2 linked regions of the Roseiconus lacunae genome follow. The protein of the gene in region 1 interacts with the protein of each later gene in a pairwise test. Links are inferred from orthologs where the notes say so. Each region holds a gene or a part of one and is shown on either strand. Other genes may lie near its edges.

What was found. The genes of interacting proteins can lie anywhere in the genome.
Region 2: the proteins of nusG (region 1) and rho interact in binary tests that used the Escherichia coli proteins (3 or more experiments, as listed by UniProt). The link is inferred for Roseiconus lacunae from one-to-one orthologs.

Annotation. Positions count from the first base shown.
Region 1 is NZ_VSZO01000002.1:233,711-241,465, forward strand. The notes cover bases 2,717-5,488. They hold nusG (transcription termination/antitermination protein NusG), read right to left. Parts: upstream 4,559-5,488; coding sequence 3,875-4,558; downstream 2,717-3,874. Other genes in these bases: FYC48_RS07240 (hypothetical protein), read right to left, coding at 2,717-3,034; rplK (50S ribosomal protein L11), read right to left, coding at 3,393-3,818; secE (preprotein translocase subunit SecE), read right to left, coding at 4,639-5,097. Also shown: FYC48_RS07235 (DUF4011 domain-containing protein), read right to left, coding at 1-1,221; more of FYC48_RS07240, read right to left, coding at 1,796-2,716; tuf (elongation factor Tu), read right to left, coding at 5,549-6,745. UniProt on the Escherichia coli protein: Part of the processive rRNA transcription and antitermination complex (rrnTAC). The complex forms an RNA-chaperone ring around the RNA exit tunnel of RNA polymerase (RNAP).
Region 2 is NZ_VSZO01000007.1:201,545-206,888, reverse strand. The notes cover bases 2,493-5,344. They hold rho (transcription termination factor Rho), read right to left. Parts: upstream 4,726-5,344; coding sequence 3,259-4,725; downstream 2,493-3,258. Other genes in these bases: coaE (dephospho-CoA kinase), read right to left, coding at 5,281-5,344; ribH (6,7-dimethyl-8-ribityllumazine synthase), read right to left, coding at 2,796-3,269; FYC48_RS10890 (carboxypeptidase-like regulatory domain-containing protein), read left to right, coding at 2,493-2,777. In the rest of the region: FYC48_RS10900 (helix-turn-helix domain-containing protein), read right to left, coding at 20-688; FYC48_RS10895 (hypothetical protein), read left to right, coding at 1,127-1,339; more of FYC48_RS10890, read left to right, coding at 1,602-2,492. UniProt on the Escherichia coli protein: Facilitates transcription termination by a mechanism that involves Rho binding to the nascent RNA, activation of Rho's RNA-dependent ATPase activity, and release of the mRNA from the DNA template.

The sequences.
Region 1 (7,755 bases):
TCCTAAACCGACTGCGTCTAACCGGCGTTTGACGACATCGAGCGCGGCCATTTTCTCGGCCACGAACAGCACGCGTTTGCCGGCGTGCACGGCCGCGGCAATCGCGTTGGTAATGGTCTGTGATTTCCCGGTCCCCGGCGGCCCCTGAACAACCAAGTTTCGTCCGCGGATAATCTCTTCGATCACCACTGCCTGCGATGAATCGGCATCCGTCACATGCACCACATCAGCCGGATTGATCATTTCATCGATCGGATCGTCGTCGCCGCAAAGCGGTGGCAGAAGTGTCGATTCACCAAAGCCCTGGCCTAACAAACCGGCGAGCAATTCGTTGTTTTCTAGTCCCTGATCGTCAGGCCACGCCGAAGGTGACAAGTCACGAAACATCAAAAACTTGGTGAACGAAAAGAACCAGAGCAAGATCTCGTTGTCGAGCACCTGCCACCCCTCGCGGCCATCGATCAACTCACGGATCTGGTCAAAGTACCTGCTTGGACTCCAATCGTCGTCGTCGGTGACTTCTTCGGGAAGATCCGGGAGTGACAAATCAAAGTCCTGCCGCAAGCGAGCCTGGATCGACAGGTTCGTGACAATTTCAGCGTCACGGAAACTGAGACGAAACTTGCTACGTGCCGAATGACGTGACATCTCGACGGGGATCAAGAGCAAGGGCGCGTATCGATTGACTTCTGAATTTGGTGATTCTCGCCACTGCAAAAAACCACAAGCCAGGTAAAGAATACTGGTGCCTTGTTCTTCTTCCGCCGTCCTAGCTTCATAAAAGATCTTTAAAAGACGGTCGTCAAGCGAGTCGGCCGAGACCTGCGTCTGTAAAAACAGATCCGTGTGCCGAGCGGCGACCAACGGTTCACCACCGGGCGATTCCTCCGTTGAATGCAAGTTCGACCGAGACTCGACAATGCCCTGCCCGGAACTGCGGCTCCGGAGCTCGGAGACAGAGTTCGGTGAGTCGGCATCGAAGCTTCGCACGAACTCCGTCCGCTCGGGGTCTTCGTCTGGATCAGGTATCGAGTTCGATGGCAAAAACGACATCGTCTTGCCTTGGCGAACGATCAGGTCGAACAACTGGTCACTTCGTTCATCCTCAATCTGCAACCAGCTTTTTCGTTTGCCGTCCAGCGGCGTGTGAACCAGCCGATTTCGTGCGGTCAACTCTAAAAGATCACGGCGCGTTTTTTCAATAACGGCGGCAAGTTCCACTTCCGATTCCCCCCAGACTCCCAACTCTTGTGCCTAGTGCTTTGTTCCAGTTCATTTTGGATTAGCCGATTGGCGTTCGCCACGATTGCGACGCAATCACCGGAGCTGACGTCTCGCAGGAAACGCAGTTCGGCCGTAGCGAATGCCGCATGACCCGAGCTAGAGCCTTTGGAACAAAGCACTAGGCGAACATACTACCACGCTCGTCGGTAAGGACGGTCGAACCTCAGTGCTCTGCCGAATTTGCAATCACGATTTGACGATTTCAATGAACAATCCACTCGGCCGGATTGTGCGGACGTGATGGTTTGATGTGTGGCATTTTTCAGTGGCATTGTTTTAGCGACATAGATGTTGGGCAAACCCATCAAGCCGAATTACGGATCTGAAAACTCGCTCTCCGCGAAGGAAGCGGATAACTTCAAAGCGATCACTATCGCAGTGGATAGGAAAAGATTGGGGCACGGTTGTGCCTGAAATTGGCCGCTGGCTTTAGCCACGGATGTGTCGCTTTAAACGCGACCGTCAACTTCGTTGAACACTTGGCAATTCGGCCGTCACGGGTGACCTCGCGTTAGACCTCGCTGATGACCGCATACTGTCGGCGTCCCGATTTACCGATCCAAAGAACGACAGGCTTGTCACCACAGTTTCGATAGCGACGTTCAAGAGTGTTGGCGTCACCGGCTGCACCGCGCGTTTTGACCCGCTGCGGATAACAATTCATTTGACGCAACGTTCGACGCAATTTCCGGTCGTCACTACTACCCGACCAGAGAATCCGTTTGCAGATTGCGTTTGCGGTATCGATCGAGGCATCAGAGGTAAGAAATCCGGAGGGGCCGCCCAGCGTTTTCGCGTCGTAGGCAACAGCAAAGGCATCCGTTAGTCCTGCCGCCCGAATTGCGGCATCGGGGTCGATCATGAACTGCAGCGGCTGAGCGACGTGTGGGGCAGTGTCGGAGCCGAGCAATTTGGCTGTCACATGAAATACGATTGCATCGCCGTCTTCGGAAATCGTTACCGCACTACGTCCTCCACCGGCGAGTGAAACCTCTAAGTCATCGCTCGCTTTTGCGATCGACTCGCCAAACAGAACCGACTGCTCACGAACGCTACCACGGAGCGAGATCCAAACGCGATGCCGCTCTGGACGATCCTCTAGCGATGCAGCGGGAGCGATTTTGACCACCCCACCACAAGCTTTCTCGGCAATCTTTTCGACTGCATCCCACGTCGGAGAATAATAATCGACATGAGTCGTGCGCCCTCCGTCACGACGGCGGTCGGGGTCAAGATGCACCCACGAGCGATCGCCAATCAGTTGCTCTTCGGCGCGACCAATGAGGACTGTCCAATTACGATCAAGCCTGGATCCATTTCCGTTCGCTAAATTTCGATCGGCCATCGCCGCGATCAAAGCGTCAGCATCGACCGCTTGAAGATTCACCACTTTCGTGCTCGACGTTGTCAATGCGATCGCGTCAGCACCGATTCCACAACACAGATCGTAAACATCCCCATCGCCAGTCCAGCGAGATTTTCGCTGGGCAACCGCGATTGGCGTCGACTGCGCAAGCGATCGCTCATCGCACCACCAGAACCCTTCGCCTAGCTTGCGTTTGGCTTTGCCCTGAACCGCCAGAACAGCGGTTGCTAGTCCGTAGTCGTCATCGCTCAAATGACCTCGAATCGCTCGCATGAGATCATGCGACGAGAGGTCTTGTTGCTGCAGCGCGATCGGCTTTAGCACTGCCTCGAGTCTGACAAGCCGATCGAGGTTGAACTGGAAGAGGTCACCCGGTATTGCCATTCGATCGAGCTATTGTGGCCCGGACCAGAAGACGCAATCGATCATGAAGGTCGCCATGATGACGAAAATTTAAGACCATCGCCCGGGGCACGTGATCTAAACAATCCGCCGATTCGAGTGTCAGCCCCACGCATCGCAGCGAGTGCCTCGTTCCAACACGATTTTTGGATTAGCCGTATGGCGTTAGCTACAATTTCGGTGCAATAACCGGGGCTAACGCCCGTCGGCTGATGGGCCAAACGCAAGCATAACTCTAGGATTAGCCGCTTGGCGTTAGCCACGGTTTCGGTGCATCAACCGGGGCAAATACCCGTCGGTTGATGACTCGCACCCGTGTTTTTCAATACGAAACGAAGCCCTAACCTTCGACTTCGATGCCCATGCTGCGAGCGGTACCTTCGATCATGCGGACCGCTTGATCCATCGTTCGCGCGTTCAGGTCAGCCATCTTCTTGGTGGCAATGTCTTCACACTGGGCGCGGGTGACTTTGGCGACCTTGTCCAAGTTGGGCACACCACTGCCTTTTGCGATTCCGGCAGCTTGCTTCAGCAGCGAGGCGGCCGGTGGGCTCTTGGTGATGAATTCGAAACTACGGTCATTGTAAACCGTCACGATTACGGGAATTGGGGTCCCGTTGTACTCTTTGGTACGATCGTTGAACGCTTGGACGAATTGGCCCAGGTTGACACCAAACTTACCGAGGGAGGTACCGACGGGAGGTGCGGGAGTGGCTTGTCCACCAGGAACTTGAAACTTTGCTTGGCCGGTAACTTGCTTTGCCATGACTGCTTAATTGTCTTCGAGACGTTTTGTTGATATTTGGAGGGCCGATAGGTTACTTACAGTGGCTCAACTTGCCAGTGGTGTAGCTCCATCGGAACGCTCCGACCAAAGATATTGATAATCACGGTCACGCGACCGTTCGCTTCATCGACTGCGTCGACGTCACCTTCCTGGTTCTCAAAATTCCCTTCTTTCACACGCACTCGGTCACCAACCTTGAAGGGGATACCGACTTTAATCGGCGCGTCCTCTTCGTCCTCGGTTTCGGGACGATTGATGAAGCGATCGACATCCAACGGATCCATTGGCATTGGCTTTCCGGCCGATCCGGTGAAGTCACTAATGCCACCGGTTTCGCGGACGAGAAACCACGTGTCATCGTTGATTGCCATCCGGGCCATAATGTAGCCGGGAAGGAGCTTGCGTTTAGTGATTCGTTTTTTTCCGTCACGTGTAAACGTCGCCACGTCTTCGCTCGGCACGACCACCTCGCCGAAGAACTCTTCCATGCCTTCCATCTTGATCCGCTTTCGCAGTGCGTCGGCGATGGAATCTTCACGGTTAAAAGCAACCTTGAGGATGTACCAATCCATTTCGACCGCGTCTTCATCGACGTGGACGTCGTCGCTTGCCGATTCAGTGGCAGCCGCTTCGGTCGCATCATCACCTTCGGACGAGACTTCCGATTCCGAATTCAACTCGGTTTCATCGGGTTCGATGGGTTGCGGTTCTTCCGACATAAGATGATGGGGGGAGTGTTTTGGATTCGATGAGACGTTGGCGGCAAATCGCATCGCCAACGCTGACGAGCGACAATCGGTTAAGCCGTTGCCCACAGCATGTTGAAGAATGCCTGCCAGAAGATATCAAACAGGAATAGCGAGACGGCGAGGATCACAATTGTCAAGATGACAACGATCGAGGCTCGCTTCACTTCGTCCCGGGCCGGCCAACTTACCTTTTTCATCTCCGCTTCGACGGCGATCAAAAAGTCCGCGAACATCGGCCAGTTTACGAGACGGAAGCCGATCCAAAAACCGATCAACAGGATTGCGCCTGGGGCACCAACGACCAGCAGGTTACTGCTAAACGACCCGTTGAGCGTCGAGTAGAGCGACCAGCAACCGAGGGCGACGATGACCCAAATCGACAACGCCGTTAATTGACGAACGACGCGTCCTTGATTGGGCTTGAACACACTCGTATGGAACAGTTCGCTGAGCAGCGAGCCGCCACTGGCAGTCGAATTCGCGTTACTCCCGGCGATATCTCGAGACACGGTAGGTCCTTGTGTTGGTAGTGGCCGATCACTGGCCGACGGAAAATGCCCCAGCGGACAGCTCCTCGATTTCGAGGGGCCACTCGACGTCACTGTCACGCACCGTAATGGTGCGTCCGCGCCGCCAACGGGCCCGAATCGACAGGGGATCCTGACGGGTCATGGGCGTTAACGAGATCATCGTACTGGCAAGCCCCGTCTTGGCACCAGACCAGCAAAATGACTGTTAAAAAGCAGGAGTGGAGGGACTCGAACCCCCAGCCGCTGGTTTTGGAAACCAGAGCTCTGCCAATTGAGCTACACTCCTTTGCCAAAGTGTCCACATCTGTGAGCCACTTCGGTGACGTATTCTAACGCAGAGAACCAACGTCCCGACAGGCGGTCCGCTGGCTCTCCGGTGGATTTCTCTAAGATTTGACCGGTGGGCACCGGCCCCATCGGTTAGCCGAGACTACTCGACGATCTTGGTGACAACGCCCGAACCAACGGTACGGCCGCCTTCACGAATCGCGAAGCGAACACCGTCGTCCATCGCGATCGGCTTGTGCAATTCGACGGTCACTTTGACATTGTCGCCGGGCATGCACATTTCAGCACCTTCCAAATTCGCCGTTCCGGTCACGTCAGTGGTACGGAAGTAGAACTGAGGACGGTAACCGCTGAAGAACGGCGTATGGCGTCCGCCTTCGTCTTTGCTCAAGCAATAGACTTCGGCTTCGAACTTGGTGTGCGGGGTGATCGAACCTGGCTTCGCCAAGACTTGACCACGCTGAATCTCTTCACGCTTGACACCACGCAGGAGGCAACCGACGTTGTCACCGGCACGACCTTCGTTCATTTCCTTGCGGAACATTTCAACGCCGGTGCAGGTTGTCTTCGCTGAGTCGCTTTTCAGACCAACGATCTCGACTTCTTCGCCGACTTTGATGACACCACGCTCGATACGACCCGTCGCCACGGTACCGCGACCTTCGATCGAGAAAACGTCTTCGATCGCCATCAAAAACGGCTTGTCGTCTTCGCGAGTGGGCTCTGGGATGTACTCATCCAGAGCGTCCATCAAGTCGCTGATGCACTTGCTAGCCTCAGGATCGGCGGGGTTGTTGTAAGCCGGCAACGACGAACCTTGGATGACGGGGACGTCATCGCCGGGGAAGTCGTACTTGCTAAGCAGTTCGCGGGCTTCCAACTCAACCAACTCCAGCAATTCTGGATCGTCGACCAAGTCACACTTGTTCAAGTAAACAACGATGTAAGGAACACCGACCTGACGAGCCAAGAGGACGTGCTCTTTCGTCTGAGGCATCGGGCCGTCCGCGGCCGAAACGACCAAGATCGCTCCGTCCATCTGAGCCGCACCGGTGATCATGTTCTTGACGAAGTCAGCGTGACCGGGGCAGTCGATGTGAGCGTAGTGGCGGTTATCGGATTCGTACTCGACGTGAGCCACTGCGATCGTCACAGTCTTTGTTTCGTCACGAACGGTACCACCCTTGGCGATATCCGAATAACCCTTCGCTTCCGCCAGGCCCTTTGCGGCTTGGACGGCTAGGATAGCGCCGGTCGTGGTTGTTTTACCGTGGTCAATGTGTCCAATCGTGCCGACGTTAACGTGGGGCTTGGTCCGTTCAAATTGTGCCTTGGCCATTTCTTACTCACCTGTGTCCGGCGACTTGCTACCAGCCCGAGGATACGCCCCAGGCGAGCCCATCAACACGGCGGCCGCGTTCACACCCACGGAAGTTCGCCACGCCAACGGTCGCAACGACCGAACGTTTTCTTCTAAACAGACAGAAAATCGTATCCACGAACGTCCACCACGGACGCTGTGGGAATTGCTTTACATGGCCGATGGGAGGATCATTCTTGCCCACCACCGGCGAGGGTGCGTAGTTGTTGCGAAAAGTCTCGATTCTTGCAATTGCTGATTGCGAAAAATCAACAAGATCGGCACGAACTTTCCAGTTTTGAATTCCCGGAAAGGCGGCGACGATTTCGCGTGCCCGACAAGCTGCTGATGGGACTTGAACCCATGACCTCTTCCTTACCAAGGAAGTGCTCTACCGCTGAGCTACAGCAGCAACGGTCGGTATTGGCCGTTGCCAGCCGTACCCTCGATCGGCCGTCGACTGAGCGACGGCAAACGAAGAGCGGGTGAAGGGAATCGAACCCTCGTATTCAGCTTGGAAGGCTGCTGCACTACCATTGTGCTACACCCGCTTTCTGGAAGACTTCCTTCGCCGCGACCGATGAGTCAGGAGATTCACTCTCCTGCCTTCCAGTTTCAACAGTCGCAAATGGGGGCTATTGGATTCGAACCAATGTAGGCGTAGCCAGCGGATTTACAGTCCGCCCCCTTTAACCACTCGGGCAAACCCCCTTTCGTCCTTTCGAACGCGATTCTCTCTCTCGGCGATTCCGTGCTGCGTATTCTCGCTGTTTCCGTGCTGTTAAATTCCGTCGGGGTCGCCGCCGGACAGTTTCTCATTCTTAGGTTTGCCGTTTTAGCCAGTTTCGGTCATCCCGTCACTGGGGCTAGTCAACTTAGTTTGCCGAAGAACCTCTCGGAAGCTTTAAAAACACAGGACGCAAGCCGACGGCGGTCACCGCAAGCCCAACAAATCCCTGAGTCTTCGACCACTCGCCAAACGCAAATCC
Region 2 (5,344 bases), on another replicon or contig:
ATTAATAGGGTGGCCACGGTCACTCCTCTTCGTCCCATGCATTGATTTTTTCGCGGAATGCTTCGACTCTCGCTTGCGCCGGTGCGGTGTCGAAATAGTCTTCGAACCGTACCACCAAACCGCCTTCGATTCGAAACAGCAACGATAACCAAGTCAGCTCACTTGTGTCGCTTCCCTTGATTCTGCCAAATTCAGTACCGTAGGCGACGACTTCGTTGGCGTTGGTATAGTATTTCAATGTCAGAGCGTTTTTATCGGGCCGCTCGAGCAAACCGAAGAAGCGGTCCAAAAATTGTTGGAGTCCCTCCGGCCCTGAGTAATTGCCCGCAAATGGGATCCGCGTCTGATCGCCAGCGATGAACACTTGCAGATCATCGCTGATCAAGTGACGTACCTCGGAGATCATATTCTGCTCGTGCCAGCGATAGGCTTCGACAAATTGCCGAGCGATCGTCTCTGGGTCGCTGCATAGCTGGGATGCACAGACTGATTCTGCCCCGTTGCGACGTAGCGTGTCAGCAATTGCAACTAGGCTTGAGTACCGGACTCCCTTTCCCTGTTCCGTTTTCCCGATCAGTCGGATGGAATACCCGGTCGCCTTGGCGAGTTGAGCTTGTGTCAATCCACAGGACTTCCGCACCTGTGCGATATGAGCCCCATTGGGGACAACGATGTCAGAATCATTCATACTTCGTCGACGGTGTGAATCTAATTGGAGCCGCAAGCGAAAACTGGTGGACGGCAATTTGAGTGGCGTGCAATGTTCAGTCCGCTGATAAGTTCGCTGCCGAATGTACGACACGCTTCGTCGTCTGGGACGATTTTAGAAAGGAAAGCCGCACGGACTGTTCTCTCAGTTCGCTTAGTCGGCACGCAATCGGCATTTTGACGGATTATTGACCCGCCGCAACACCATCAAGCTTGGATCGACTGTCAGATTCGTTATCGTGCGTTCATGGTCCTTTGAATCACACACTTTTGTGAGATGTTTAATTCATGTCCCTGCCTCGCCATGTGCTCAGACCATGGTCACGCTTGAGGTAGTCTCCAGTGCTCTTGTGCGGTCTCGAAGAGCACGGTCGCAAAGAGTGCAATTTGAAATCACTTAATCGAACCATCGAATAACATGACTACGGAGGCATTCAACTTAGGCGCACAGTTGCCAATAACACTGGAATTAACGCACGCTCCCGAAACGTTGCATCAAAGCGTGCGCGGCGTGATTGAAGGCGATGAAAAACTGATCCGTAGCGTCACCGAGAAGATTCGATTTGGAAAGCCCCCACTGCCGCGATCTTGTGTCGAAGGCGTTGATATGCCACTTGTCCTGATAGCTTGAAAGAATTTTGTGGGGCTGGCGTTCTGACTTAACGTTCGTACGTTCTCATTCTCCCGCGGTTTCCGTTATGCTCGATAAGGCAATGGTGATCATCGCAGTGAGATTCATGTTAACGCCAACGCATGAGATGTTGGATTCATTACTCGAAATTGGATGACAGACAGCAACAATGATTCGTTTCTATTTCTCTCTCATCTTATTCACGCTGATTCATTCAGTATCTGGCCTCGCCGACGAAATTGTGTTCAAAAGTGGCCAGACCATGAACGCGACGGTCGTCAAATACTCCAACGGAACTGTTACGATTCAAAAGTCCGATGGATCAGAAATCAATGGCCCTATCAGTCGGGTTGAAAGTATTCGCTTCGGCGATTCGAAAGCATCCGGCTCAGATCACGGCGACGATACGCCGAGAGCCGTAAAGCGAGACATCTTAGCCGCCATCGCGAACTACAAGGGGCAGATCGATCAATCTAAACGCCCCGGGGCGATCGTTGCGATGTATCTCGATACGGAGGATCGTGGCGGAAAGACCGAAAGAAATCGGGTTGAGTACCGTTGCTATCGCGGCGGCGGGTATTCGGGAATCAGAAGCGCGCCTCTACGACAGGCCTGGACCACATTCGAATTCATTTCCAGCCCTGAAAGAGAAGGACCTCGTCGGATTCAGCTCGACCCCGGTCCGCCGTATAAGACTAAGCAAATCGACGTCAACGTCAAATCGGGCGAGGTCACCAACCTTGGTCGTATCGTGTTCGAGAAGGTCCAAGCGGACGGTACCGCCAGTATTTTTGGGATCGTGAAAGGGGCAGACGGAAAAGCAATGCCGAACGTATCAGTCACAGCAGGAAGTCAACGGACCATCACCGACAGCAACGGCAAATATCAGCTAGACGGATTCGGACTAGAAAACGTCTCACTCAAAGCCAGCCAACCAGGTTTCTACGGAGGCGATGGCAAGGTTTCGATTCGAGACATGAGCCGACGTGAGATCGAGCAGGACCTGATTCTTTTCCGGCCGATGCGGATCAAGTTTCGTTATGTGATCAGCGACAAGAAAAGCACTTCGTTCGAAGGGAACAATGTCCAAGAAGGCAGTTTTGTCGTGACCGCCGACTCAGTTTTTAAGCAGCTCAGTGAAGAATACTTTTCTTCTCCATCGTTCCGGGAATTTGCCAAGGACGTGGGTTTGCGATTTTCGCACTATTCAGGTCGGTTAGCGATCGACAACTTTATGGCGCCGATCTACTACCAAGTTGCCGACTCCAACATCCCATTTGAATCGATCCAAGGCGTTGGTAATTTCAGTTCTCAACATGGCCCGGCACTGGAGCAAGGTGTAACGATCCTCATCCGCGGCTTCCGCGATAATAGCCGATCGGGAGTTTCCGATTACTGCGTTAAGCTGCTGGTCGAAGAAATGACTCCGATTCACTGACATCGTATGTTTGCAGCACTAACCAGAAAGTTTGACACCCAGTCGCAATAACTCGAGCGCTGCTTCCGCCGCTTCCTCGCCCTTGTTGCCGACTGTACCGCCACTGCGCTGCAGGGCTTGATCGAGTGTATTGCAAGTGAGCAGCCCAAACCCAATTGGCTTTCGGGTCGTCAGCCCAAGTTGCATGATCGCATCACTAACCGAACGATTGATGTGCTCGTCATGAGTCGTTTCGCCTTTAATAACACAACCGAGGACGATCGCGGAGATCACATCGGTATTCTCCAAAGCGTTCGCACAGACAAGCGGAAGTTCCCACGCACCGGGAACGCGAACGACGCTGACGACATCGCTTCCGTAGCCTGCTTCTTCGAGCGTTTTCAGGCTACCTTGGACCAGCGAATCGCAGATGCTTTCGTTATAGCGACTTGCGACGATGACAATCTTACCGGTGGGGAGTTGACCTTCGATTCCGGTCACTTCAGTCGACATCCTTCACACTCATCAAAAATTCGGCATTGTTTTGAGTTTTTGTCAATCGCTTGACGAGGTCTGCCATCGCATCACTCGGTGACACTTCGATCATCGCACGACGCAGCGACGAGATCCGTTGGTACTCGTCTTTATCGAGAAGCATTTCTTCGCGTCGCGTTCCGCTACGACTGATATCGATTGCCGGCCAAATCCGACGCTCGACAAGACCACGATCGAGGACGATTTCAAGGTTTCCGGTCCCTTTAAACTCTTCAAAGATGACATCATCCATCTTGCTGCCGGTATCGACAAGTGCCGTCGCCAGAATCGTCAGTGATCCACCTTCTTCGGTTTTACGAGCGGAGCCGAAGATCGCCTTGGGCTTTTGCATCGCGCCGGCATCCAGACCGCCGGAGAGCAGTTTTCCGGTTGATTCGCCGTCACTATTGTGGGCTCTCGCAAGCCGGGTGATTGAGTCGAGAAAGACGATGACGTCGGTCCCCGATTCGACCATTCGTTTCGCCTTTTCGATCACCATCTGAGCGACTTGGATGTGCCGCTGGGCGGGTTCATCAAAGGTGCTGCTAATCACTTCGCACTGTGGGCCGCGTATTTCGCGTTCCATGTCGGTGACTTCTTCCGGTCGTTCGTCGATTAGCAGGATAAAGACGTACGCTTCGGGATAATTGTGCAAAACCGCTCGAGCCATGTTTTGCATCAGTATCGTTTTTCCGGCCCGTGGAGGACTGACAATCAATCCTCGTTGCCCGAACCCGATCGGGGTCAGCATGTCCACGATTCGCGTGGAAAGTTCATCGTCGGCATGTTCCATCATGATCCGTCGATCGGGATGCAACGGGGTTAACTCTTCAAACGGAATCGTCGAACCGCGTTGCGAGGGATCGCGACGATTGATTGCTTCAATCCGCAGTAGCGCGAAGTAGCGTTCATTTTCTTTCGGCGGTCGGATTTGTCCGGCGACGTGACTTCCGGTTTGCAATCCGAATCGTCGAATCTGGCTGGGCGAAACATAAATGTCATCGGGACAGGAAACATAGTGATGCTTACTGCTTCGCAAAAAACCGAACCCATCGGGCAAAATTTCCAGCGTGCCTTCGCCATACATCAAACCGCCTGCTTTCATGCGGTTTTTCAAAATGCCGAAAATCAATTCTTGTTTAGGAATCTCCGCCGGGTCCTCGATTCCTTCGGCGGTGGCGAGGGCCACGATGTCCTCTTCGCCCATCGCCTGCAGTTCGGCGAGCGACGTTTGGGGACCGCCTTCACCGGAGGGAATGCCGACACGCTTGCCGACCTTCGTCGCTTCACTGACGATCTCTTCTGGCAGTGAAAGCGGATCCCGCTCGGCGTCGAGTTCACGAATCCGTTGATCGACAACTTTGTCGGGGTGACGTTGCACTTGGCGACCGCGTTTGCCCGGATATCCTCGGGAATTACTATGGCGTTTGTGCATGCGGTCATCGCCGCGGTGGTTTTCGCCCGAAGGCCCTTTCGATTGCATGATTCTGGGGGCGCCCATGGGACGCTAGGGAAGAGAAGGAGCGGGGATTGTCAGCTTTCGCTGGGTGGGATGAAGGGAAAAGGTCTCCCGGAAAATCAGGAGTCGACTCATACGATTTCAACGCGAGCTTAGCGAATGTGATCCGCGCCGAATAAAACTGATCCGATGGTTTTTGTCGATTCCAGACTTCCGTGGCCGAAAAATTGAAAAGGTTTACGTGACTGGGCACTGAGGCATCTATCGAAAAACTGCGAACTGATTCGCCAGCGTTGGCCTGCGTCATTGCCCCAGCAAAACTGAAGCCGCATCCGGCGCCGTCAGATCGCCAGCGAACGTTCAGCGGTTTTCGAATAGGTGTTAATAGTCTAGTCGATCGCTACCCACACAGTCGCCGGACGTCGACCTTTACGCCGAATGATTTCCTACGCATGTCAGATTGAATTGGGTCATCCCGTCCCCTTTTCGATCGCATCCGTGCGTCAATCATCTAGCGGATTAGTGATCGCTCTAGTCCGAAAGACAGTGTTTCTTATGCCCTTCGCCGGCAGGGTCGGGGCGCAGTTTTCCGGAC